4 regions of the Paenibacillus sp. UMB7766-LJ446 genome follow, and region 2 is predicted to be linked to each of the others. Evidence: riboswitches for the same ligand, from Rfam matches in the RefSeq annotation. Region 2 holds a riboswitch; each other region holds the start of a gene.
What was found. A riboswitch is a leader RNA that binds a small molecule or an ion and turns the genes downstream of it on or off. The one in region 2 is predicted to bind thiamine pyrophosphate.

Region 1: another riboswitch for thiamine pyrophosphate. It lies ahead of tenA (thiaminase II); the one in region 2 lies ahead of QP794_RS22730 (ABC transporter substrate-binding protein).
Region 3: another riboswitch for thiamine pyrophosphate. It lies ahead of thiC (phosphomethylpyrimidine synthase ThiC); the one in region 2 lies ahead of QP794_RS22730 (ABC transporter substrate-binding protein).
Region 4: another riboswitch for thiamine pyrophosphate. It lies ahead of QP794_RS14025 (ABC transporter ATP-binding protein); the one in region 2 lies ahead of QP794_RS22730 (ABC transporter substrate-binding protein).

Annotation. Positions count from the first base shown of each region.
Region 1 is NZ_JASOYM010000004.1:406,023-411,859, reverse strand. Features, by position in the region: gene QP794_RS12895 (DHA2 family efflux MFS transporter permease subunit) at 1-319, shown strand, start outside; gene QP794_RS12890 (TetR/AcrR family transcriptional regulator) at 481-1,380, opposite strand; gene QP794_RS12885 (GNAT family N-acetyltransferase) at 1,431-1,979, opposite strand; gene tenA (thiaminase II) at 2,014-2,685, opposite strand; TPP riboswitch at 2,807-2,905, opposite strand; gene QP794_RS12875 (hypothetical protein) at 2,952-3,170, opposite strand; gene QP794_RS12870 (NAD(P)/FAD-dependent oxidoreductase) at 3,179-4,309, opposite strand; gene QP794_RS12865 (AraC family transcriptional regulator) at 4,551-5,366, shown strand; gene QP794_RS12860 (HAD family hydrolase) at 5,363-5,837, opposite strand, start outside.
Region 2 is NZ_JASOYM010000010.1:117,185-123,021, reverse strand. Features, by position in the region: gene QP794_RS22750 (MFS transporter) at 1-275, shown strand, start outside; gene QP794_RS22745 (DUF2798 domain-containing protein) at 459-947, opposite strand; partial or broken gene QP794_RS22740 (VOC family protein) at 1,133-1,519, shown strand; gene QP794_RS22735 (NAD-dependent epimerase/dehydratase family protein) at 1,537-2,313, shown strand; TPP riboswitch at 2,369-2,481, shown strand; gene QP794_RS22730 (ABC transporter substrate-binding protein) at 2,708-3,748, shown strand; gene QP794_RS22725 (thiamine-binding protein) at 3,995-4,285, shown strand; gene QP794_RS22720 (ABC transporter permease) at 4,285-5,043, shown strand; gene QP794_RS22715 (ABC transporter ATP-binding protein) at 5,087-5,837, shown strand, end outside.
Region 3 is NZ_JASOYM010000017.1:91,595-97,431, forward strand. Features, by position in the region: gene QP794_RS29745 (Fe-Mn family superoxide dismutase) at 1-2, opposite strand, end outside; gene QP794_RS29750 (alpha/beta hydrolase) at 203-1,231, opposite strand; gene QP794_RS29755 (IclR family transcriptional regulator) at 1,591-2,334, shown strand; TPP riboswitch at 2,449-2,562, shown strand; gene thiC (phosphomethylpyrimidine synthase ThiC) at 2,930-4,714, shown strand; gene QP794_RS29765 (hypothetical protein) at 4,934-5,056, shown strand; gene QP794_RS29770 (aspartate/glutamate racemase family protein) at 5,232-5,837, opposite strand, start outside.
Region 4 is NZ_JASOYM010000005.1:6,423-12,259, reverse strand. Features, by position in the region: gene QP794_RS14040 (ABC transporter permease subunit) at 1-337, shown strand, start outside; gene QP794_RS14035 (ATP-binding cassette domain-containing protein) at 362-1,138, shown strand; gene hisC (histidinol-phosphate transaminase) at 1,163-2,275, shown strand; TPP riboswitch at 2,390-2,492, shown strand; gene QP794_RS14025 (ABC transporter ATP-binding protein) at 2,662-3,429, shown strand; gene QP794_RS14020 (ABC transporter permease) at 3,416-4,240, shown strand; gene QP794_RS14015 (ABC transporter substrate-binding protein) at 4,244-5,311, shown strand; gene thiM (hydroxyethylthiazole kinase) at 5,615-5,837, shown strand, end outside.

The sequences.
Region 1 (5,837 bases), on a different contig from region 2:
ACCACACGGTACAGCGATATCCAATACCGTTAGACAAGTGGCTGGCGCAGTTGGTACTTCATTACTCGTGAGTGTAATGACCAGTCGTACAATGACACATGCGCAAGATATGGTTGCAACGGGTGCAGCCAACGGATTAACGAAGCAGCAGTTGGGAATGGAGTCCATGATTCAGGGAATTAATGATGCTTACGTTGTCATTATCGGCATTGCTGTTCTCGGATTGTTACTTTCCTTCTTCATTAAACGTACCAAACAGGCAACAGAGGACGATTCCAAACAGCCTGTAAGACAAAAAGTCTCAATGAATACAAATTAAAAATAGCATTTACATGAATTGCATCTTGTAGAGTGCTTGGTATCTTATACAAAAAAGCGGCAGATCCGGACTCTAAGCTTTACGTCCAATCTGCCGCTTTTTGTGTATTGAATTATGAATAATAGTCTTCTCACATAAGTAAGCTCAACTTCGTTATCGTTTCATTTCGTACTCCCCATCGGGACCCGCCTGATTTGTTCGAGATATGATCTGCAATCCTTGACAATCCTGCCTGCCTCGCCTTGAAGAGAACCCGATTCAAATTCCGTCTGAAATGCCTGTAGAGTTACTTCCAACATGGAAATATTGATCTCTTTCTGCTCGACTAAGGAAAGCAGCCCTTTTGTCAGTTCTTTCGCTTTAATAGACACTTCCGATTGAAGAATGGAATGACTGAATTTCTGAAGACCTGCAATCAGGCTGTTTTTATCCAGCGCAATGTCTTTAGAATCAGGAGCAATCATCGAAAGACTAGGAAAATCAATAATATGCTCCTGTCTTTCCAGCATGGAACGCAGCAAAATTTCGATATAATTCAGCACTTTTGGCACAAGATGGCTCCAATCCGGCTGATCGAGATGGAAATTTCTCCACGTATTTGAGATTTGATGTACCATGCCAAAACAAAAAATGGCTCCTTCAAAAGCAAAGGGTTTTAATTCTTCGCCAAATACCTGTACCAGTCTTTCCGACAACCAATTTAACTGCATGCGAGTCAGATTTGCCACATCACATTTTCCAGAATAAAAGCCTGTCCAGAATAGCTCCACAACACTCTGTTTTTCAGGCAAAATCATCGGCATCATAATCTGATCCACCAGTAAATCAAAATCGGAAGCATAGCTTTGACGCTCCAAACTTTTGCGAATCATCATGTCTTCCTGCACACGTTGCTCCAGAATAGCAAGAATACAATCATCTTTCGAACTAAAGAATTTATAAAATGTTCCTTTGGACACACCCGACTCATCTAGGATCATTTGTATGGAGGTGCTGGTCACTCCATGTTTCTCAAAGAGTACAAGAGCAGAGTCCAATAACATTTGTTTCCGTTTATTCATAAGTTCCCCCTGGATGATTTCGGTGGTTCACGTCACGATATCTTGATCATCTAGCGTAAATCCACTGCAAACATCAGATGTTCCTTCCATATCCCCCTGATTTTAATATTCTGGCGATCCATCTCCTGGAAACCCGCCTTACGCAGCACTCGGATCGATCCGGCATTGTCGGGCAGCGCACCTGCCTCCACGCGTTTGATTCCCGCATCATTCATGGCAAAACTCAGTGCTAGTTGAATGGCTTCACTCATGTAGCCCTTGCCATTGTGCGCCTGGTCGAGCACATAACCCACGATCCATTTTTGGGTGGAATCCAGTTCAAGCTCGAACAGAGAGATCTCCCCAATGAGCTCATTTGTCGTGTTCAGGAAGATTCCGAAAGAATAACGCTTCCCTTCTTCCCTGGCCTTGTTCCAACCTTCAAGCAGGGTGACCTGACCCTCCAGCGTATAGAATGTCTCCGATCGTTCACTTGCCGAGATCTCTTCAAAAACAGCCCGATTGCGGAGCTGTACATCCAGCAGTGATGCCGCGTCCTCCATGTTCAAAAACCGTAAATAGATGCGTTGTCCACGATTGTTCATCTTCGGTATGTTCATCCTTGTCTCTGGTTGTAGTCAATTTCATTCATCATCACAAGTAGGAAAGTTGCCGTTTATACGCCATATCCCAGAACAGATATTCAAACTCAACACTTCTTCTGAATATGTCTTCAATGGCTTCCAGTTCCTGCTCGGTTTTATGTTCACATAATGCATCCAGTGTATCATAGAACCATTCGAATGAGTTCCGGAATTCATCACTTGCATAATTTTCGATCCAAGTCTGATAGAAATTACCCTCTAATGAATCGCGATATTGTTCTTTTAATCTTGTGGCATAATCGTAATACGTCCACGCACAAGGGAAAATGACGGCAATGATTTCGGCAATCCCGCCTGTTTGAGCGACACTCATCATATTTGACGTATATGCCTTGTTGAAAAGAGATGGTTTCACATTGTGATTTTCATCCAGCTTAATCCCAAATTCATTCATGTAATTCCGATGCAAATCCATTTCTTCGTACAGAATAGCGTGTTGAATAACCGTAAAGTTCGTCATCAGTTTTTCATCCGCAGCCTTCACTGCACCCATCGCAAAAATCTTCGCATATTCAATCAGATATGTATAGTCCTGGAGTAGATAAAACTTAAACGCTTCCTGATCCAGTGTGCCTTTCCCCATCTCGTGTAAAAAAGGATGATTGTATCCATCTTCCCATACGGTTATGGACTTGTCTTTTAACGTTCTTGAAAATGACATGATCAGTTCTCCTTTGTCCAAATCATATTGTCCCATCTGCAATCCAGCTATTGCTTCCTGTTATGAAATATACACACCAAAAAGCCCTTGTCCTAATTTCGGCAAGGGCAAAAAATAACATGAGTACATGTCATTTGCTCCCTACGTCAGTATTAACTAACAGGTTCAAAGGGTCAGGTTTTAACCTTCTCAACTGCGAACAGTCCCCCTGCAAATAGCTCAGGCTTATTACAACATGTGTATTTCCAAATGTCAAACTATTCCTATTAATCTTCGAGTTTGCCTAATTCCTCCTGCAAGCTCTTCAGACGGGTGCGAATGGTTTCAATCCTATTCTGCACTTCACTTAACTGGTTCAAATCCCTTTCGTATGCCTGTTCCTCTTCCTTGGCTTTTGCCAATTCATCCTCTGCAACGCCAATCTGGTGCTCCAGATATATGATATCTGAAGAGCTGCCGTGAGTTAAACGCTGTGAATATGTCATGGTTCACCTCATTTCTGGTCTTCCATTGCTTTTCCTATATTATATGGTTGAATATCGATATCCAAATCCATACCCAGAGCCAATTTGGCCAGTTGACTTCCTATAAAGGGCCCCATCGTCAGACCTGATGCTCCAAGCCCGTTGGCTGTGATCAATCCATCCCAATCAGGAACAACACCCATTACCGGAAGAAAACCCGGTGTGAACGGACGGAAGCCTACTCTCACTTCCTGAAACGTGCTATCAGCTAAACCAGGAGCCAGTTCCAATCCTTTATTCAATATTTCCTGCATTCCGCCTGCGGTTACTCTTGTATCATAGCCTTCAATATCATTTTCGTGAGTTGCCCCAATCACAATCTTCTGTTGATCAAAGGCTAACAAATATTGATCCGAAGGAGGCATGACCACAGGCCATTTCTCAGTATCTTCTCGATCGTGAACCTGCAAATGCATAATTTGTGCCTTCTGATAATGAACCTTAAAGTCAATGCCCAAATGCTTGAACAGTTCATTGGCCCAAGCGCCGGCACACACAATAACCTCGTCAGCCGATATGACTTTCCCGTCAACAACTACTCCAGTTACCCGGTCCGATTCATACTGAAGTGTCGCGTCCCCATCAATCAGGACCGCCCCATTTCGTTGTGCCGATCGGATCAAGGCATCGCGCAGCGCACGCCCATCGATACGCGCAGCACCGCTGATGTACACAGATTGAAAAGTTTCCTCCAGTAGAGGAAAACGCTGATGGGTTTCTTTTGCATCCAACAGGGTAATATCACCAATCTCCGGTGCATCTTCTTTACGAAGATGTGCCCGTTCCTGCATCTTGTTGAGTTTCTCCACATCGGTATGAATACTAAGCGCACCCACTTGAGCGTAACCCGTTTCCGTTTCCCCTTCACTCTTAAGTTCTTCAATCAACCCGGGATAGAAACGTGCACCTGCCTTGGCAAGCTGATACCAATCCTGATTGCGGCGTTGGGATAACCAGGGACAGATAATCCCGGCAGCGGCATCCGTAGCCTGCCCTCGATCTTTCCGATCTATAATAAGGACCTCTGCACCCCATTTTGCTAATTGATAGGCTGTTGATGCCCCAAGAATTCCTGATCCTATGACGATGACTTTCTTCATGATTGCATTCCTTTCCTAAATCACTGTATCCATTATAGCCTATACTGTTCGACATGATAATGGCAAGGCATCGGCATGGTGATACATATTCCTAAAAGGTTTTCGGTAAAAGCTCATCGGATTGAAAACATTATTTAAATTACTGTTATTTATGTAATATAATTCAAATCAAGTTTCTTTTAACGCAGTATCCGCGCCATTTACGCACACGACCTTTAACGAAATGAGGAATAACACAACGATGCCGAAACGTAGTATGGGGAATTCGCTGGATACCGATATGCCACTTATGATTACAGGCCAAAACCAGCTGACCGTAGATGAATTGATCCATTGGAGCGACCATTCACGGGATTACAGCATTGTGCAGTGTATCGGGGGAACCGGGAAAATCGCAGCCAAAAATCATGAGTACTCGATTCGGGAAGGAACCGCTCTTATTATGTTCCCAGAGGTGACGTACCGTTACGACAATTTGAGTGATTCATTGTTGTTCGATTGTCTGTCCTTTAATGGCTATTTATTGCCCCGGTTTCTGCATACCTTGCAGATCGGGGAGCTGCGCGCCTTCAAGCCGGACGGAATGCTTCATATCCTGTTGCATGAAATAACGTTAGCGCTGCAGTCCCGGCACAAGGATCAGATCTGGCATGTATCCGCACTGCTGTACATGCTTCTGGTCAGGTTAACCATTGAGGGTGAGCGTTATGGCGCTTATGAACGCTCGGATGCCCGACTAAAACTGGGCGGACTTGTTACATTTATCAAACAAAATTATCATCAGGATATTTCGCTCTCCATGCTGGCACAGCAGATGAATGTCACCGAACAGCATTTGAATCGAATATTCAAAAAGGAATTTCAAATGACTCCGCTTGATTATCTGACACGATATCGGTTGTTGAAAGCCAAGGAATTGCTCGTCCATGACGCCGGGATAACTGCTCATGAGATAGCCAGAGCTGTCGGATTTAACAGCGCCAGTTACTTTGGATCCGTATTCAAAAAATATGAAGGGATCTCCCCGATCGAGTTACGCAAACAATATCAGGGTTAAAGGATTTCCATTGTGATCTCTGCCAACGAGGTTAACCGCAGATCATACTTCGTGAATTCCAGATTACGCGTTACCTCGTTAGGCACAATGACACAGCGAATCCCAGCGGCTTTGGCTGCCTTTAGTCCATTGGGGGAGTCTTCGAACACAACCGCTTCGGATGCCTCGATCCCGAGACTCTCCAGGGCAAGCAGATACAATTCCGGGTCCGGTTTGACCCGCTGGACGTCCTCGGCGGTATGAATGACATCGAATAATTCGAATATGCCAAGTGTGCGCAAATACCCATGAACCCAATCCCGGGTAGAGCTGGAAGCAACGGCAAGGCGAATTCCCTTTTCACGGGCAGCATGGAGCAACTCATGTACACCTGGAAGAATTGCTGCCTGTCCCAGATACGCTTCATATTTCTGTTCAGAGAGCAACTTGATATGATCGTGATCAATCGGCTTTTGCAGCACTTGCTCCAGA
Region 2 (5,837 bases):
TGTTACTCGGCCTTGCACTGTCGGGTGTGTTCTCCATTGCCCTCGTTTTCGCCAGCAAAATGCTGCCTGGAACAGAAGAATCGACGCCCAGCATCTTGATTGCATCAGGTGGGGTTGGCGGTGCCATTCTGCCTTTGGTTACAGGCTGGAGCCTGGATCATCTGGAGGTGAACCAGTCCGCATGGATGCTTGCCATTTTTGCAGTCGGCCTGCTCATGATCAGCGTAATCGCCTATCAATGGCAGCGCAGGCATACTGTAAGTTCAGCATCGTAACATCTATTGAAGGATGATAAATAAGATTCCAATTACACAGAGCTGTAAAAAGATAGGTTTCGTAGCCGTGAATGCTATGGAGCCTTTTTTAATTTAAAATGAACTATTACTTCTTTATTTTAGAGCAGTGGACGATTGCCCAGGAAATACTTTCAGGAGCTCTAAAATCGGAACTAACATTATTTAGGTTGAAGGGACTACATTCCCCTTATCCTTAATAAATTTACCGAATACATATCGAACGAGTGGTCCTAGAATAATAATTTGGTAAGGAAGCGCCAGGCTGAAATTACGAACAATCGTATGAAGATACGTACTTAGTACGGATGCTCCATTTAACTGATTCGCAAGATAAGCGGAAATCATTCCGTACAAGGACATGATCAGAACCATTCCAATAACCATGAAAAATGACATAGCGAGAACGCCCAAAATTTTATTGGATTTGTCAAAAGGTAAGGAAAATGCAATTTTTCTCGCTACAGGTCCGACAATGAAGGACTCCACCAGGAACGCAATGATAAAACACAATATGAATTGAAGCAGTACTTCAAGTGCGGACATCTTGCTCAATAACCCATTGTGCCATAAATTGAAAGTCATCATGACGACAACCATCCCTGTACACATCATCAACCCAAAATAAACATGTTCCTTTTTCGTTGTTGGCAATTCCCTCATCCTTTCTGTTTACCTTCGTAATTATAGAGATCACACCCCCCTCTTCATAAGTGAACATTCTGTGAACAATTCTAACTTTTCCAAATAAAAATCGGATTTGACAACCCCGTAGTCCAGCCCTATGATATTCCTTAAAATGGCAGAATGATTCATCTACTACAAGGAGGATTTTGGATATGAGTTTTCAAAAGCGCATTGACCACGTCGGCATCGCCGTTCGTGATCTGGAGACCACACTCCGCTTCTATACGGAGATTGTTGGTCTTGAATTGAAAGACCGGGTAACCCATACCAACGGCGTCATTTAGCTCGCCTTTCTCGGCTTCAACGGAAGCAACGAGACCGAGATTGAGTTGATTCAGGGATACAGTGACAAGCTGCCTGCCGAAGGAACGGTGCACCATTTTGCCATTCATGTCGATGATCTTGATTCTGAATACGAGCGCATTAAGGCAACGGAGGCCGAATTTATTGATGGAGAGATCATTGCACTGCCTAATGGTTACCGTTATTTCTTCATCTATGGACCTGAAAAGGAATGGATTGAGTTCTTCCAGCGCTAAGAATTGGAGCTGATTTGATGAACATTTTAATTACCGGAGCAGCCGGAAAAATTGGACGCGACTTATCTCAACATTTATCAGAGGCATTTCACCTGCGACTTACGGATCTGAGTATCGACAGACTGCATACGTATTCTGGGACAGGCCATGAGATCATGGCACTGGATGTGACCGATCCCGAAGCTTGTCAGCAAGCGTGTGAAGGTATGGATGTGGTTGTACATCTAGCGGGAGCCCCCTCCCCGTATGCCGGCTTCTATGAATCTTTATTGGACATCAATATCAAAGGTACATTTAATGTATTCCGTGCGGCCAAGGATCAAGGCGTACGAAGAGTCATCCTGGCAAGCAGTGCACAGACGATTGAAGGGTATCCCATTGATGCCCAGATCTACCCGGACATGCCGACACGCCCACGGAATTTGTACGGGGTTAGCAAATGTTTTGGTGAATCGCTCGCCGCCTATTTTGCATATACCGAGGGGTTACATAGTGTTGCAATACGTATTGGGGCATATGATGATTTCCAACCGGATGGGCCGCCACTTGAGGCTCGTGATATGAGCGCGTATATTAGTCCGGCTGACTTGTGTGATCTGGTGTTCAAATCGATTATAGCTACAGATCTGGAGCCTTTTACCATACTGCATGGGATCTCGAATAATCGGTTCAAACGATTGAATCTGGAATCCACGCAGAAACAAGTGGGGTATGACCCGAAATCCGATGCTTTTGCACTCAGTCAGATTTCCCTCTACGATACGCCACGATTCGTCCCTCCATCCAGTTCCTGACTGGACATACATCGGCCTCTGGCCTATAATTACACCTAGTAATGCCCGTAACTTCATAGTTTCCCAGGGGAGTCGGAATTGGCCGGCTGAGAGTGTATCCCACCAAGATACTGACCCTTAGACCTGATCTGGATCATGCCAGCGTAGGAATCGGAGTATATCGAATTGGCCCAGCCCAGTCTCTTTGCTGAGTGCCACATCTCTAACGCCTGCACGCGTCCCGGATTTACGGGGCGCTTTTTTAATGTTCTTTTATATAGTCAGAGAGCTAAAAAAAGTGACGTCATCCGGATCATAGCTGGTATAAATCTGTCGATTTATGCAAGAAGCTTGGATATGAAGCCAAGGAGTACCCCGCGCCACTGGCCGGACAATATGAAGGAGAGAAATGAAGATGAGATGGCGTAAAATGATGGGACTGCTGCTCTTGTGCGTGCTGCTGGTAACTGTGGCCGCATGTGGCAGCAAAGAAGCTGTACCTTCAGGAGAGAACGGCGGCAGCAACACCGAAAACAGTAGCGAAGGTGACAATGCAGCCCTCAAGGATATTAAAGTGGTGCTGGACTGGACACCAAATACGAATCATACCGGCTTATATGCGGCCGTAGATCAAGGCTTTTATAAAGCCGAAGGCTTAAATGTCGAGATTGTTCAGCCAGGTACCGGAGGCGCGGATACCATGGTTGCTTCGAACGAAGTGCCTTTTGGCGTAAGTTATCAGGAGAGTGTGACCCAGGCCCGCACACAGGGCGTGCCGCTCGTGTCCATCGCTGCAGTTATTCAGCATAATACATCCGGATTTGCTGCTCCGGTAGATCGAAACATCAAGTCTCCCAAAGATTTTGAAGGCAAAACCTATGGTGGCTGGGGCTCCCCGGTAGAAGAGGCCGTGATGCAGTCCATTATGGAGGGCGAAGGTGCGGATGTATCCAAAGTGAAAAATATTAACATGGGCGATGCAGACTTTTTCACCGCTGTGAAACGCGATATCGATTTTGCCTGGATTTTCTACGCGTGGACAGGAATTGAAGCCGAACTTCGCGGAGAGCCGATCGACATGCTGTATGTGAAGGATTATTCCGAAGCACTGGATTACTACACACCTGTGCTTGTGACGAATGAACAGACGATTCAGAACGATCCCGAGCTGGTTAAAGCGTTCTTGAAAGCCACTTCTGAAGGATATCAATATGCGATTGAACATCCCGAAGAAGCTGCCAACATTCTGATCAAGGCCGTACCGGATTTGGACAAGGATCTTGTACTCGCAAGCCAGAAATGGCTGAGTCCGAAATATCAGGAGGACGCACCACGCTGGGGTGAACAGAAGCAAGAAGTATGGCAGAACTACACGGATTGGATGTTTAGCAAAAAACTGCTCGATGAGCAGGTAGATGTGTCCAAGGCGTATACGAACGAATTTCTACCCCAATAAAAATAGTTTAAATTTAACTTTTTTTACACCAGAACGAAGAGTGCAGAACCCATCTGAAGAAGCGAAGCGGTCGCCTAAAAGCTTTCTGAAAGAAAGCTCCTTCGGAAGCATATGCTATCCCCGGATTTTCCCCATGGGGAAAATCTGGGGATAACAGCGATCGGAAGAGGGTACTGCAATCGGAGTGGTTTAGTGTAAAGCTGGTTTAACTCATGCAATTTAACCCGAAAGGAAAAGTGATCTTTCATGGCAAGCACACTACTTAGCATTCAAGTCATTCCCAAAACGCCCAATGGCGAAAATTCCTATCCATACGTTGATCGTGCCATTGAAGTTATTCAGCAGTCAGGCTTAAAATATCAGGTCAATCCACTCGATACCACAATGGAGGGAGAACTGGAGGAGCTGCTGGAGGTTGTTCGCAAAATGCATGAAGTTCTTGTGGAAGCCGGCAGCCCAAGCATCATCTCACAGATCAAGATCGCCCATAGCCCGAGCGGTTTCAGCATGGACACCCTGACGGAGAAATATCGCTAATGCATGCCTATTGGAAAAGCGTATGGCCGCCCTTCGTGGCGGTTATTCTCTTTATAGCGGTATGGCAGGGAGCTGTCTCCCTGTTTCATATCGAAAAATGGATGCTGCCTGCGCCTTCTGACATCGCCCATGAAGCGGCCTCTCAGGCCGAGCGGCTTGGCATGCACGCATGGGCAACCATCCAACTGACATTGATCGGGTTTGCAGCAGGCACACTTACGGGATTACTGATTGCGATGGTTCTGCATCTGATTCCATTTTTGAAATCTGCACTCTATCCATTACTTATTCTTAGTCAAAATATACCGACCATCGCGCTCGCTCCGCTCTTGCTGATCTGGTTCGGATTTGGGCTGCTGCCCAAACTGATTACCATCATTTTGGTCTGCTTCTTCCCGGTGGCTGTAGCTGCCATGGACGGGTTGACCCGCACCGATGCGGCGATGATGAACTATATGCGCATGGCTGGCGCCAAACGAGGCTCAATTTTCTGGAAGCTTGAGCTCCCACATGCGCTGCCCTCGGTGTTCTCAGGGATCAAAATTGCCGCTACGTACAGCGTCATGGGTGCGATCATCGCGGAATGGATTGGAGCAGATAAGGGTATCGGGTATTATATGATGCTGCAAAAATCGGCCTATCGGACGGACCGTCTGTTCGTGGCAATCATGATTATTGTGGCACTGAGTCTGCTGCTCTTCCTGCTCATTGCGCTACTGGAGAAGCTGCTCGTTCGCTGGCGACCGCAGAAGCGATAATTTTGAAATATGCCCTATATAAAGGTTAGGAAGTGATGACAAGATGACACCCGAACACAACGAGCGGGCAGCTGCTGCGCCGGATGCGAGTACAACCACTCCAACGGGTAGCGGAGATCCTGAACATAAAGCCGTGACCTTAACTGCTAATCATTCATCGCCAGCATTGGAAGTTCAGAATGTGCATGCCTCGTTCCGCGAGCGGCGTAGCACATTACCCGTTCTGGATGGCTTGTCCCTGAACGTGGAACAAGGAGAATTCGTAGCCATCGTCGGTCCCTCCGGCTGCGGCAAAAGCACCCTTTTCCACATCATCGGCGGTTTGCTGAAACCACAGGAGGGCCAAATTCTGATGAATGGTCAGGATGTTACCGGACAGCGCGGCAAGATCAGTTATATGCCGCAGCAGCCTGCCCTCTTCCCGTGGCGTACCATTGAAGACAATGTGCTGCTTGCTGGTGAGGTGTCTGCGGACACACCGCCACGGTCCGAAGCGCTTGCCAATGCCCGGAAGTGGTTGGGCAGTGTCGGACTGGCCGGATTCGAACGAGCCTATCCGCATATGTTATCGGGCGGCATGCAGCAGCGGGTTGCATTTCTCCGCGCCCTGCTCAGTCCACAGGAACTGATGCTGCTGGACGAACCATTCAGCGCGCTGGATGCACTGACCCGCAGCGACATGCAGCGCTGGCTGCTCGATATCTGGGAACAGAATCGCCGCTCGGTGCTGTTCATTACGCATAATATCGAGGAAGCCTTGCTGCTTGCTGATCGCATCTATGTTTTATCGAACC
Region 3 (5,837 bases), on a different contig from region 2:
ATAAGTGGTAAACCTCCGTTTCAAATGAATTCAAATCTAGATCCAGCAGCGGAAATAAAATTGGCTCCCCGGTTCCCTCAATTTTGTAATACACAAGCTAGAGCTGTCTTTAATTACGTCCCAAAAGTATATTCTCCAGTCATGTTGTCCTATGTGTACAAAAAAAAGAGCCCCGTATATGGGCTCTTTAATTACCGGATCTTCACGATTCTCCGGCATTGGTATTTTCCACATCATCGCTGCTCGTCTTCGTTACATGACTCAGGAATGTAGAGACACGACGCAGGTATTCCTTCGGATGCTCCCGGAAGATCAGCTCATGATGCGCACCATCCACAATCCATTCATCGGAATACGGATTGGTCTGGTTGGCAGCGAGCAGCTCCGCAATCGGGTAAGGAGCTTTCTCATCCTCGGTACCATGGATGAAGAAAATAGGGAACGGATAATCTTCCTTTTTCACTTCCTGATACGGAATCTGCTGCAATCCGGTCCCGTTCAGAATCGGGAACAGCAGATTCATAATCTGCAGTGTAGGCTGACGCGGCAGATCAATCTGATTATGGATGTTATGGTACAGTGTATCTGGCTCAAGCAGGAACGTGCTGTCCAGAATCATCGCATCCACATCTTTGGTAATCAGCCCAGTCTGGAGGGCTGTACCTGCACCCATGGAGAAGCCCCATACAACAAGCTCCTGAGCTCCGCGCTGCTTCGCAAACTGGATTGCGCCAAGCAGCTGCTGGGATTCGGCTTTGCCACCTGTGGCGACAGCTTTGTTCACCTGGGAAGCGAAACCGTAATCGAACATCACCACATTGAAGCCTAGTTGGTGAGCATAATGGGCCAGGTCATACATCGGTACCCACGTTTCTTCACGATTCGCACCATATCCATGGCTGAATATGATGGTTTTGTTTGCATTATCGTCAGCCGGAATATACCAACCCTGCATCGTTCGACTGCCGTCTGCTGCTGGAAACGTGATGTCTTGATACTTCATGTTCTTGGCCTGCATGGGATTGGAGAAGACAGGCGCTACCGTTGGATTGGATAATACCCAAGCAATATAACCGTGTAGTGCAATGAAACAAAATAGCAGAAAAAATACAACGGAGAGCAGCAACGCCACGACAATATGTTTGAACCGGATCAGCCTCGGTGATAACGAAGAAGGCAGATCTGACACTTTCGTTTGCAGCGGGGCTTCGCTCTGGGATGTCGGATACATGATTGCCCCTCCTTTAAAAATCAAATGAAGATAACAACGAGACGAACAGAGCGTATTAATGATTTTTCTGACTACGTATGAAGCAAAATCTTAATTTAATATATCTTTATCGTATGTTCCAATATAGTCAAAGTCAATTGATTGGAGCCATTTGTTACGCAATTGTTATATAGTTCTGAAGATATATGGTTAACATTTCCTTAGGGTGCAAATTGCAGGGGATTTTTATTTATAAAAAGAAAATATTTACAATTATCCCTATTTCAAATTGGCGCTTTTTGGTTTACAGATGAGACCGTTTCTCATATAATTTATGTAACCAAGTTTCATGTGATGAAACATGAGGAGGGCAACATGCCATGGAAGATCGAAAGTTAACCGTCCGGGCTGTAGAACGGGCGCTGGATATATTATTGTGTTTTACAACGCGCAGTGATCTGGGACTCACGGAAATTGCCACTCAGATCGGTCTGCACAAAAGTACAGTCCATCGTCTGATGGCTACTTTGGAGGAGAAAGGGTTCGTGATCCGGGATGCAGCCACCGAGAAGTATCGACTCGGCATACGCATCTGGGAGCTGTCTGCCCATATGTCTCGCAGCGATGATCCGGCCATTCTGCTCCTTCCTGCGATGGAGCGGCTGAGGGATCGACTGGGCGAAACCGTAAGCTTATATCTGCGTGATGGCAGTGAGCGGATTCGGATTCAAGCCGTGCAGAGTGATCAGGCGATTCGCCGGGTGGCTCCGGTGGGAGTCAGACTTCCGCTATCTGTGGGAGCGTCCAGCAAAGTGCTGATGGCTTTTGCCACCGAGGAGGACCGTGAAGATCTGATGAATGGACCGGAATGGCCGGTATTTATCGATCCCAAAGTATATTTGGCACAGATGAAAGACATTCTGGAATATGGCTACGCAACAAGTTATGAGGAACGTGAACCGGGAGCTGCGGCAGTATCTGTCCCCATCCTGGATCGGAAAGGAAACATCGCTGCTGCCTTGTCGGTATCCGGGCCTGTTAGTCGCCTTTCCCAGGAGACGTTGCATGAATACGCACCTGTGCTGAAGGAAGCAGCTGCACAGATGGGACTCATGTTATCCTGATTTTATTTTCTGAATATAAAGGTTGTTTTTATGATTCGGTTGCGCTACTCTGTAATGGACGGCCTAACGGGTCAGGATAATTAAATATGTATCTGCGGCTTAGCTGCAACTTGTTAACGTTACTGGGGGAGTCCGAATTGTCCGGACTGAGACGGAATCGCATGAGATTCCGGACCCTTTGCACCTGATCTGGATCATACCAGCGTAGGGAAGTAATCGGCGATACGACCACGAACACCACATGATGTGACCTATTGGATGGGCTCCGCTATGGAGCCTTTATAAGGTGCGTTATTGGTGATGGACATAAGCCGGTTCCCTTGGGAACCGGCTTTTTTTATACAGTAAACAGGCGGAAGACGCTGCCAGAACTGCTTTTGGGCAAAGTACCCGGGAGCGGCTGGAGAGCGTCTGGGATGGAGTCCATTTGCATTGACTGCCTGCGTATTACTAAATGTGATGTCCTGCTTTCTGTCGTATGGTCGCTCTTTCTTTATCTATGTTGTGGATGATTCGGGATAAGTACGCAAGCATTTCAATCCAGACGATCACCAATGAGGAGGAGACAAGAGCGATGAGTAAAGGGAACAGAACGATGGGACAGGACGAGCAGGATCAGCAGCTGGCAAAAGAAAAAGGGGCGACCGGACGGGTTCAGCCCTTCCCGGGCAGCCGCAAAGTTTACATTTATGGCTCTCGACCGGACATTGCTGTACCGGAGCGTGAAATTGCCCTTCATGACACGAATACTCCCCAAGGAGTGGAACATAACGAACCGCTGCGTGTCTACGATACGAGCGGGCCGATGACCGATCCCGGATTTCATGCCGATATCCGGGCGGGTCTGCCAGCGCTGCGTACACGCTGGATTACGGAGCGTGAAGATGTTGAAGCTTACCGGGGACGGACGGTAAAGCCGGAAGATAACGGTCTGAAGCCAGGAGGGAAGCGAGCTGGAGCCGAGGAGTATCCAGGGTTGCGGGGTCAACCCTTGCGAGGAATAGCTGGGCGCAGCGTGACCCAGATGCATTATGCACGACAGGGAATCATCACACCGGAAATGGAGTTCGCCGCCATTCGTGAAGGCGTGGAGCCGGAGTTTGTGCGACAGGAGCTGGCGAGTGGCAGGGCGATCCTTCCGTCGAACATCAATCACCCGGAGAGCGAGCCGATGCTGATCGGGCGTCATTTTCATGTGAAGATTAATGCGAACATCGGAAACTCTGCCGTATCGTCCTCTATCGAGGAAGAGGTAGAGAAGATGACCTGGGCGGTGCGCTGGGGGTCAGATACGGTGATGGATCTTTCCACAGGCAAGGACATTCATACGACTCGGGAATGGATCATCCGCAATTCTCCGGTACCGATCGGAACGGTACCGCTCTATCAGGCGCTGGAGAAGGTCAATGGTGAAGCCAAAGCACTGACCTGGGAGTTGTATCGTGACACACTCATTGAGCAGGCAGAGCAGGGCGTGGATTACTTTACGATTCATGCAGGCGTGCTGCTGCGATATATCCCGATGACCGCCAAGCGCATGACAGGCATTGTGTCACGGGGCGGGTCCATCATGGCGGCATGGTGCCTTGCGCATCATCAGGAGAATTTTCTGTATACCCATTTTGAAGAAATCTGCGAGATTATGAAAAGGTATGACGTGGCGTTCTCTCTCGGAGACGGGCTGCGCCCAGGAAGCATCTACGATGCTAATGACGAAGCCCAGATGGCGGAACTGGCTACGCTTGGTGAACTGACACAAATCGCCTGGAAGCATGATGTGCAGGTGATGATCGAAGGTCCGGGACATGTGCCGATGCACAAGATCAAGGAGAATGTCGATCTGCAAATGGAGATTTGCAAGGAAGCGCCGTTCTATACTTTGGGACCCCTGACGACCGATATTGCACCGGGATATGACCATATTACCTCGGCGATCGGGGCAGCGATGATCGGTTGGTTCGGTACGTCGATGCTCTGTTATGTTACACCAAAAGAACATCTGGGCTTGCCCAATAAGGATGACGTGCGAGAAGGGGTTATCGCCTACAAGATTGCTGCACATGCTGCCGATCTAGCGAAAGGTCACCCGCGTGCCCAGCGGCGGGACGATGCGCTGTCCAAAGCACGATTCGAGTTCCGCTGGCGGGATCAGTTCAACCTGTCGCTGGACCCGGAACGTGCGCTATCCTACCATGATGAGACGCTGCCGGCCGAAGGGGCCAAGGAAGCCCATTTCTGCTCCATGTGTGGGCCGAAATTTTGCAGCATGCGCATTACGCAGGATATTCGTGCTTTTGCCGCGGACAAAGGATTGTCCGAGAATGAGGCCTTGGCTGCGGGCATGCAGGAAAAGGCTGAGGAATACCGAACACGCTCCTAAGCGTTGTTACAGCGCAATCTGGGCAGCCTGATATGGTGAAAAGCCGTTCCTCTCCGTGATTGTGGAGAAGAGCGGCTTTAACCCGGTATGTGGTGTTCGCACTTAATCTTAGAGGACAAGAAGTACGACACAACATATTTTTATCACTTATAGGTTGATTGTCTCATAGATGTTTAATAAAATGAGTATAAGTAAAAACAAATAAGAGTAGCCAGGCCAATGGCTACTCCTGCACAGCATTTGCGGTGGGTATTCCTCCAAGTGCAGCATAGTTCAGACGAAGTGACCCGTCAGGCCGTCAACCTGTGGCGGGTCACTTCTTTTTACGGTCGATGTATGTGAGGAGCGCAATAACTAACATTGCGAACACGATTACGTCGTTGAAAGAGAAGTTCATAGAATCACCTCCCACTGGAGGCAATCTATTTCCCACCACAAATTGGCTGTACAAAATGATTATACCATTCGAAAGACTCTCATTCGAGAGTCTTTTTATTTTGCTTCATGAGCTCAACACTTAACGGTGGGCCAAGCTCAACTTCTTTTCCAAATAAGCCGAAAGCGATGCCAGCGGGCTAAAGATCAACATGCCGGTATCTGCTGTAACTCGTGCTGCTGCGGGAGCCATGGACAGCTGAGCCGCTACTACCGTGCTTCCCGGGGACTGCTCAGCAATCTGCTGCAATCCAGCACTCACGGCTGCAAGATAACCTACCTTATCGCCTCGCATGATTAACTCGAATGTACCCGGGATCAATACCGCTTCAGCTTCTACAGCATCGATCCCTTTTCGCTGTCCATTCTCATCATCCTGCTGCAAAGCCTGATTCACCCGTGCCATCGTTCCTTCAATCGTCGCAGGGTTGGTAAACGCCAATATGTATCTCCCCGGTACTCGTTTCAATTCCTGAAGTAATGGGTCGTCAATACCAACCACTGGGACGGGAACATACTGTGCCTCCTGCTCAAGTACGGCTGCAAACAGGGTGCAGGTGACGAGGATGGCATCTGCATGACAGTGTGCGATCCATTGCAGCGTCTGTGATACTTTCTCACGCGTAACTGCCTCGGTGAAATCAGCATCATGTTTGAGGCGATCCAGACCCGGATCGACATAATGAAC
Region 4 (5,837 bases), on a different contig from region 2:
GTCGGTCGATCCCGGTCTGATTGAAATGGGCAAGGTGTACGGCCTCAGCCGTTGGTCGCTCTACAGGGACATCATCCTGCCAGGTGCGCTGCCTTCCATTCTGGTGGGCATTCGCTATGCACTTGGCATCATGTGGCTGACACTCATTGTAGCGGAGACGGTTGCAGCGGATGCGGGAATTGGATACATGGCGATGAACGCACGGGAATTCATGCAGATGGATGTGATCGTCTTAAGCATTCTGCTATATGCTCTGCTGGGCAAGCTGTCCGATACCATCGCCAAATGGCTGGAACGGCGCTGGCTGGGCTGGAACCCGACTCTATCCCGCAAGTAAAGCCAAAGGAGCGTGAACTAATCCATGAGCACAAGTCAGATCAGTCCTTTTCTTCAAGTCAACGGGGTTCAGAAATCGTATGATCAGCGGACAATTCTATCTGACATCAACGTCAATGTAAGACAAGGGGAATTTGTAGCCATCGTTGGACGAAGCGGTTGTGGCAAAAGTACTTTGCTGCGTCTGATCGCCGGGCTGGAAGCCCCCTCTTCCGGGAGCGTTATGCTGGGCAACAGAAAACTTGGCAGTACGGCACCCGAGACACGGTTTCTGTTTCAGGAAGCCCGACTGCTGCCTTGGAAATCCGTGCTCGACAATGTACGGCTGGGCATCCCCGACAAGAACAAGGAAGATGCACGCCAGTCACTTCGGAATGTAGGACTGGGAGAGCGTGAAGGCGATTGGCCGGGCGTATTATCCGGCGGGCAAAAACAACGTGTCGCCTTGGCACGGGCACTCGCCAGTCATCCACGCTTACTGCTGCTGGATGAACCGCTGGGTGCGCTGGATGCATTGACCCGAATTGAGATGCAGCAGTTAATCGAACGCTTGTGGGTGGAAGAAGACTTGACCGTCATTTTGGTCACCCACGATGTAAGTGAAGCGGTGGCCCTTGCGGACAGAGTCCTGTTAATCGAGGATGGTCATATAACGATGGATACCCGAATTACGCTGGAGCGGCCACGCATTCGGGACAGCGGGTTTGCTCATTTTGAAAACCTGATTCTGAATCGATTGTTGACTCCGCCACAAGAGACACCACAGCAGATTGCCCAGAAACAGATATCATTCTCGATCTAATTCCACTGGAAAGAAGGCATGATTATGCAATCCCTTTCACCCGTTCCCTCTCCTCCTGTTAAAAACCTGTTAAATCAAATTCCGGCTTATACTCCTGCCAAATCCATGGAACAGATCCGGCGAGAGCTGGGACTGGAAAGTGTGGATCGACTTGCAGCGAACGAGAATCCGTTTGGTTCTTCTCCCCTGGCTGCGGAAGCGGTCAGATCGCTAGGCTCCGATCTTCTGGCACAATACCCCGACGGTTCCAGCCAACTGTTGCGTGACAAACTTGCGGAGCGACTGGGTGTCAGTACATCCCAACTGGTATTTGGTAGTGGATCATTCGAGCTGCTGACCCTCACTGCCCAAGCCTATCTTAATCCGGGCGAGGAATCACTCATTCCGGTACCCTCCTTCAACTGGTATAAGGGCGCGACGCTGCTGGTAGGCGGTGTCATCCGTGAAGTGCCTTTGGTCAACCATTCGCTCGACCTGGAGCAATTCCGGCAGCAAATCAACGCTTCAACCCGAATCATCTGGCTGTGCAATCCGAATAATCCGACCGGAACTATATTTACCGCAGAGGAACTGCATCGTTTCCTCGAGCATGTTCCCTCTCATGTGGTGGTTGTCCTGGACGAAGCGTATTATGAATTTGTGGAGAGCAAGGATTATCCCGATACGGTCAAACTGCTGGAGCATTACAATAATCTGATTATTTTGCGGACCTTCTCCAAAATATATGGACTTGCCGGCCTGCGAATCGGATATGGCATCGGGAATGAAAGCATCATTGAAGGCATTAACCGGGTCAAGCTGCCCATCAGTCTGACCGCTACCTCTCAGGCAGCCGCTTCGGCCAGTCTGGATGATCATGAATTTGTCTCTCACTGCCTGCACTACAATCGTGAGGGACGGGAAACGTTAATGCGATCCTTTGATCAGTGGAAATTGCCCTATATTCCTTCCCATACGAATTTCATCATGGTCAATCTGTTACAGGATAGCGGCCCCATTACCAAAGAATTGTTGAACAGAGGCATCTCTGTCCGCGGCGGTGCCGAATTCGGTATGTCTACCTGGCTTCGGATTACGATTGGCACCCCTGAGCAGATTGCCCGTTTGATCCGTGAGCTGGGTGTACTCATTCACTAGTCGGTACATGCTTCTTCTCTCATTCATTTATCTTCTCACCACGACGTGCCTGATCCTGCTCTTTACATTCCGCTTCATTGTGATATATGCTGAGTACACAACTGCATATCTTGCACATTGCACTAGGGGGGCCTTGCGGCTGAGATGAATCGAACGATTCGGACCCTTTGAACCTGATCTGGATTATACCAGCGGAGGGAAGTGGAGCGGCCTATCCGTAAGCGGATTTTTTCATGTTAATGATGAAATTTAATATGAATTGAACGTATAGACCCACTCATTTCTCTGGAAATGGGTGGGTCTTTTTCGCGTTCTGCGACAGATCAGAAGATGTAATTAAAGATCCCGCAGTTTGATGTTTGAATCAGAAGGGGGAACGGAACGAGATGGATAACGACATAACCATTCACAACATGAGCTTTGCTTTCCCGGAAAAAAGGGATTCCCCCGTGCTCTCCAATGTGTCGATGCGTGTAGCGGAAGGCGAATTCGTCTCCCTCATCGGTTCCAGCGGCTCCGGTAAAAGCACTCTCTTCAAGCTGCTGGCAGGCTTACTCGAGCCAACCCACGGAACCATCGAAATTCCGTGGGTTCGCGAAGGAGAACGACTTGGACGCGTGGCATACATGCCGCAAAAGGACCTCCTGTTATCTTGGCGAACCGTCATGGAGAATTGTATGCTCCCCTCCGAACTTGCTTCAGGGCGGCAGGACAAGGCAAAGATTCGGGCGGACATCCTGGCTGGCCTCGACAGATTTGGCTTATCCGGCTACGCGCATGCGTACCCGGACGAACTGTCCGGCGGCATGCGGCAGCGAGTCGCAATGCTGCGCACCCTGCTTACAGGCGGCCAGCTGATGCTGCTGGATGAACCATTCGGTGCACTCGATGCCCTGACCAAACGGGAGATGCATCGCTGGCTGCTAGAACTCTGGGGAAGTTTGGGCAAAACCGTGTTGTTCATCACGCATGATATTGAAGAAGCCTTGCTGCTCAGTGATCGAATTATCCTGTTAACTCCAGGGGGACAAAGCCAACAGCTGCAGGATATAACGGTACCTTTGCCGCGTCCAAGACATTCAGACATGATCTATGCATCGGCTCTCGTTCAGATGAGACGACTTCTGGAGGAACAACTGCATGCGAAACGGTAACTGGAGAGACAGCATGAAGGATAGTGTAAAGCGTTGGCTTGCCCGTTATGGTCTGTTTCTCTTGCTCATGTTGTTACTGCTCGTTATCTGGGAGTGGATTGTGAATATGGTATGGGTGCCCTCCTTCATCATTCCAGCCCCTACGGCAATTGCCAGTTCGCTATATGAGCATCGCCGACTCCTGTTGGCTACACATTTACCTGCTACCTTGATCGAAGTTACCGTCGGTTTTGTCCTGTCCATTGGTGCAGGGATTGCGCTTGCAACAGGCATGCATATGAACCGATCCATTGAAAAGGCGTTATATCCCTTCATCGTAATTAGTCAGACGATTCCACTAATCGCTTTGTCCCCCGTCTTCATCCTGTGGTTTGGCTACACGCTGTGGAGCAAAGTCGCGGTGGTATTCCTGATCGCGTTCTTCCCGATTGTCGTGAGCACCTATGATGGCCTGCGCCAAGGTGATCCGGAACAGCGTGAACTGCTGCTGACGATGGGGGCCAACAAGTGGGATATTTTTCGTAAACTCCAGATTCCACTTGCCCTTCCCTCCTTCTTTTCAGGACTGAAGATGTCTGTGGTGTACTGCGTAGTTGGTGCAACGATTGGAGAATGGCTCGGCGGAAGTAAGGGACTTGGCTATTTCAGCCGCAGAATGTCGAGCAACATGAACACGGATGCCATGTTCGCCGCTATTGTGCTGTTATCCCTGCTTGGTATTGCCCTGTTTGTACTTATTGCATGGCTGGAAAGAAGATTCGGTACACAACGTCATATTCAAAACAGAAAACAAGGAAACGAGGTACTTTAAATGATGAATACAAAGCATATCTATCCCCTACTCCCCCTCCTTCTTATAACCCTGATGCTGATCGTTAGCGGATGCGGGAATACGGGTACCAACACACCTGCTATTGATTCAGCTCCCGATGTAAAAGATACAGAATCATCTGCGACCAAAACGTCATCAGATTCCAACGATAAGCTGTCCATCATGCTCGATTGGTACCCGAATGCCGTACATTCCTTCATCTATGTTGCTCAGGAGAAAGGTTACTTCACGGACCAAGGACTAGATGTCGATGTCCAGATGCCTGCCGATACGAATGACTCGCTCAAGCTTGTTGCTGCCGGAAAAATCGATCTGGCGTTGAGCTACCAGCCGCAAATTCTGCTCGCGCGTGGGGAGAACATTCCTGTACGTTCCATTGCAGCCATCGTTAGGCATCCGCTTGTGCATCTGTTGACTGAAGTAGATGGTAAAGTAAAGTCGCCTAAAGATCTTCAAGGGCTCACGGTCGGCTATTCCTCAATTCCCCTGTATGAAGCGATGGTGCGTACGATGATCAGCCAGGATGGAGGTAATCCTGACAAGATGGATCTGGTGGATGTGGGATTCGACCTGATTCCTTCCATGGCTTCCGGACAGGCGGATGCCATTATGGGTGGTTTTATTAACCATGAGCAATTGATTTTGGAAAAAGAAGGCCATGCGATAAATTCATTCAATCCCGTCGATTACGGCGTACCTGATTATTATGAACTGGTCCTCACTGCAAGTGAGGTGGGCATTGAAACGAAAAAGGATCAGCTTACACGCTTTATCAAAGCGATACAGGAAGGACAGAAATACGTAACGGAGCACCCCGAGGACGCGTTGAACATTCTGCTCGCACATGAGAACGAAACCTCTCCGCTTGACCCGGAGATCGAAACCAAAAGCTTGAATATTTTACTGCCCCTGATGAATGAAGAAGGTCAGCCGTTTGGTGGACAGGACGCCTCGTCTTGGGAAAACGTTCGTGCATGGCTGGTCCAAAGTGAATTGATTCCAGATTCCGTGAAGGCAGAGGAAGCTTTTATTAACTTGCAGGGCGAGTGAGGAAATCGCTTGCTGGATGAGATCAAGCAAAATCCGAAAATTGTCATTCATTATCCATGTCGGTCCACCTGAGTAGATTCGGAATTCAGCTCTTGGACGAATAGAATTCTTATCGAGGATTTGGATCTTTAATTAAGCTTTTACAAATGGACTTTGCAGCTATCCGTGAATAGCTTTTAACTCCCATCATTTATTGGAACCCCCACTACTCCCAACGTTGCAGAATTAACAACTGAATATAAGGGCAACCCTTCCCTGCCTGCTTTTGTTGATCGAATTTCTTGTTTATAAGGAGGATCTTATATGTCTTATCTGGAACGTGTTCGTACGCAAAATCCACTTGTTCATAACATTACTAATATTGTCGTTGCTCCCTTTACCGCCAACGGTTTACTTGCACTCGGTGCATCTCCTTTTATGGCCTATGCACATGAAGAAGTGGCAGATGTCGCCAAAATTTCCGGAGCGGTTGTATTGAACATTGGCACTCTGGACGAAAGGGTAGTTGAAGCAATCCGCCTGGCTG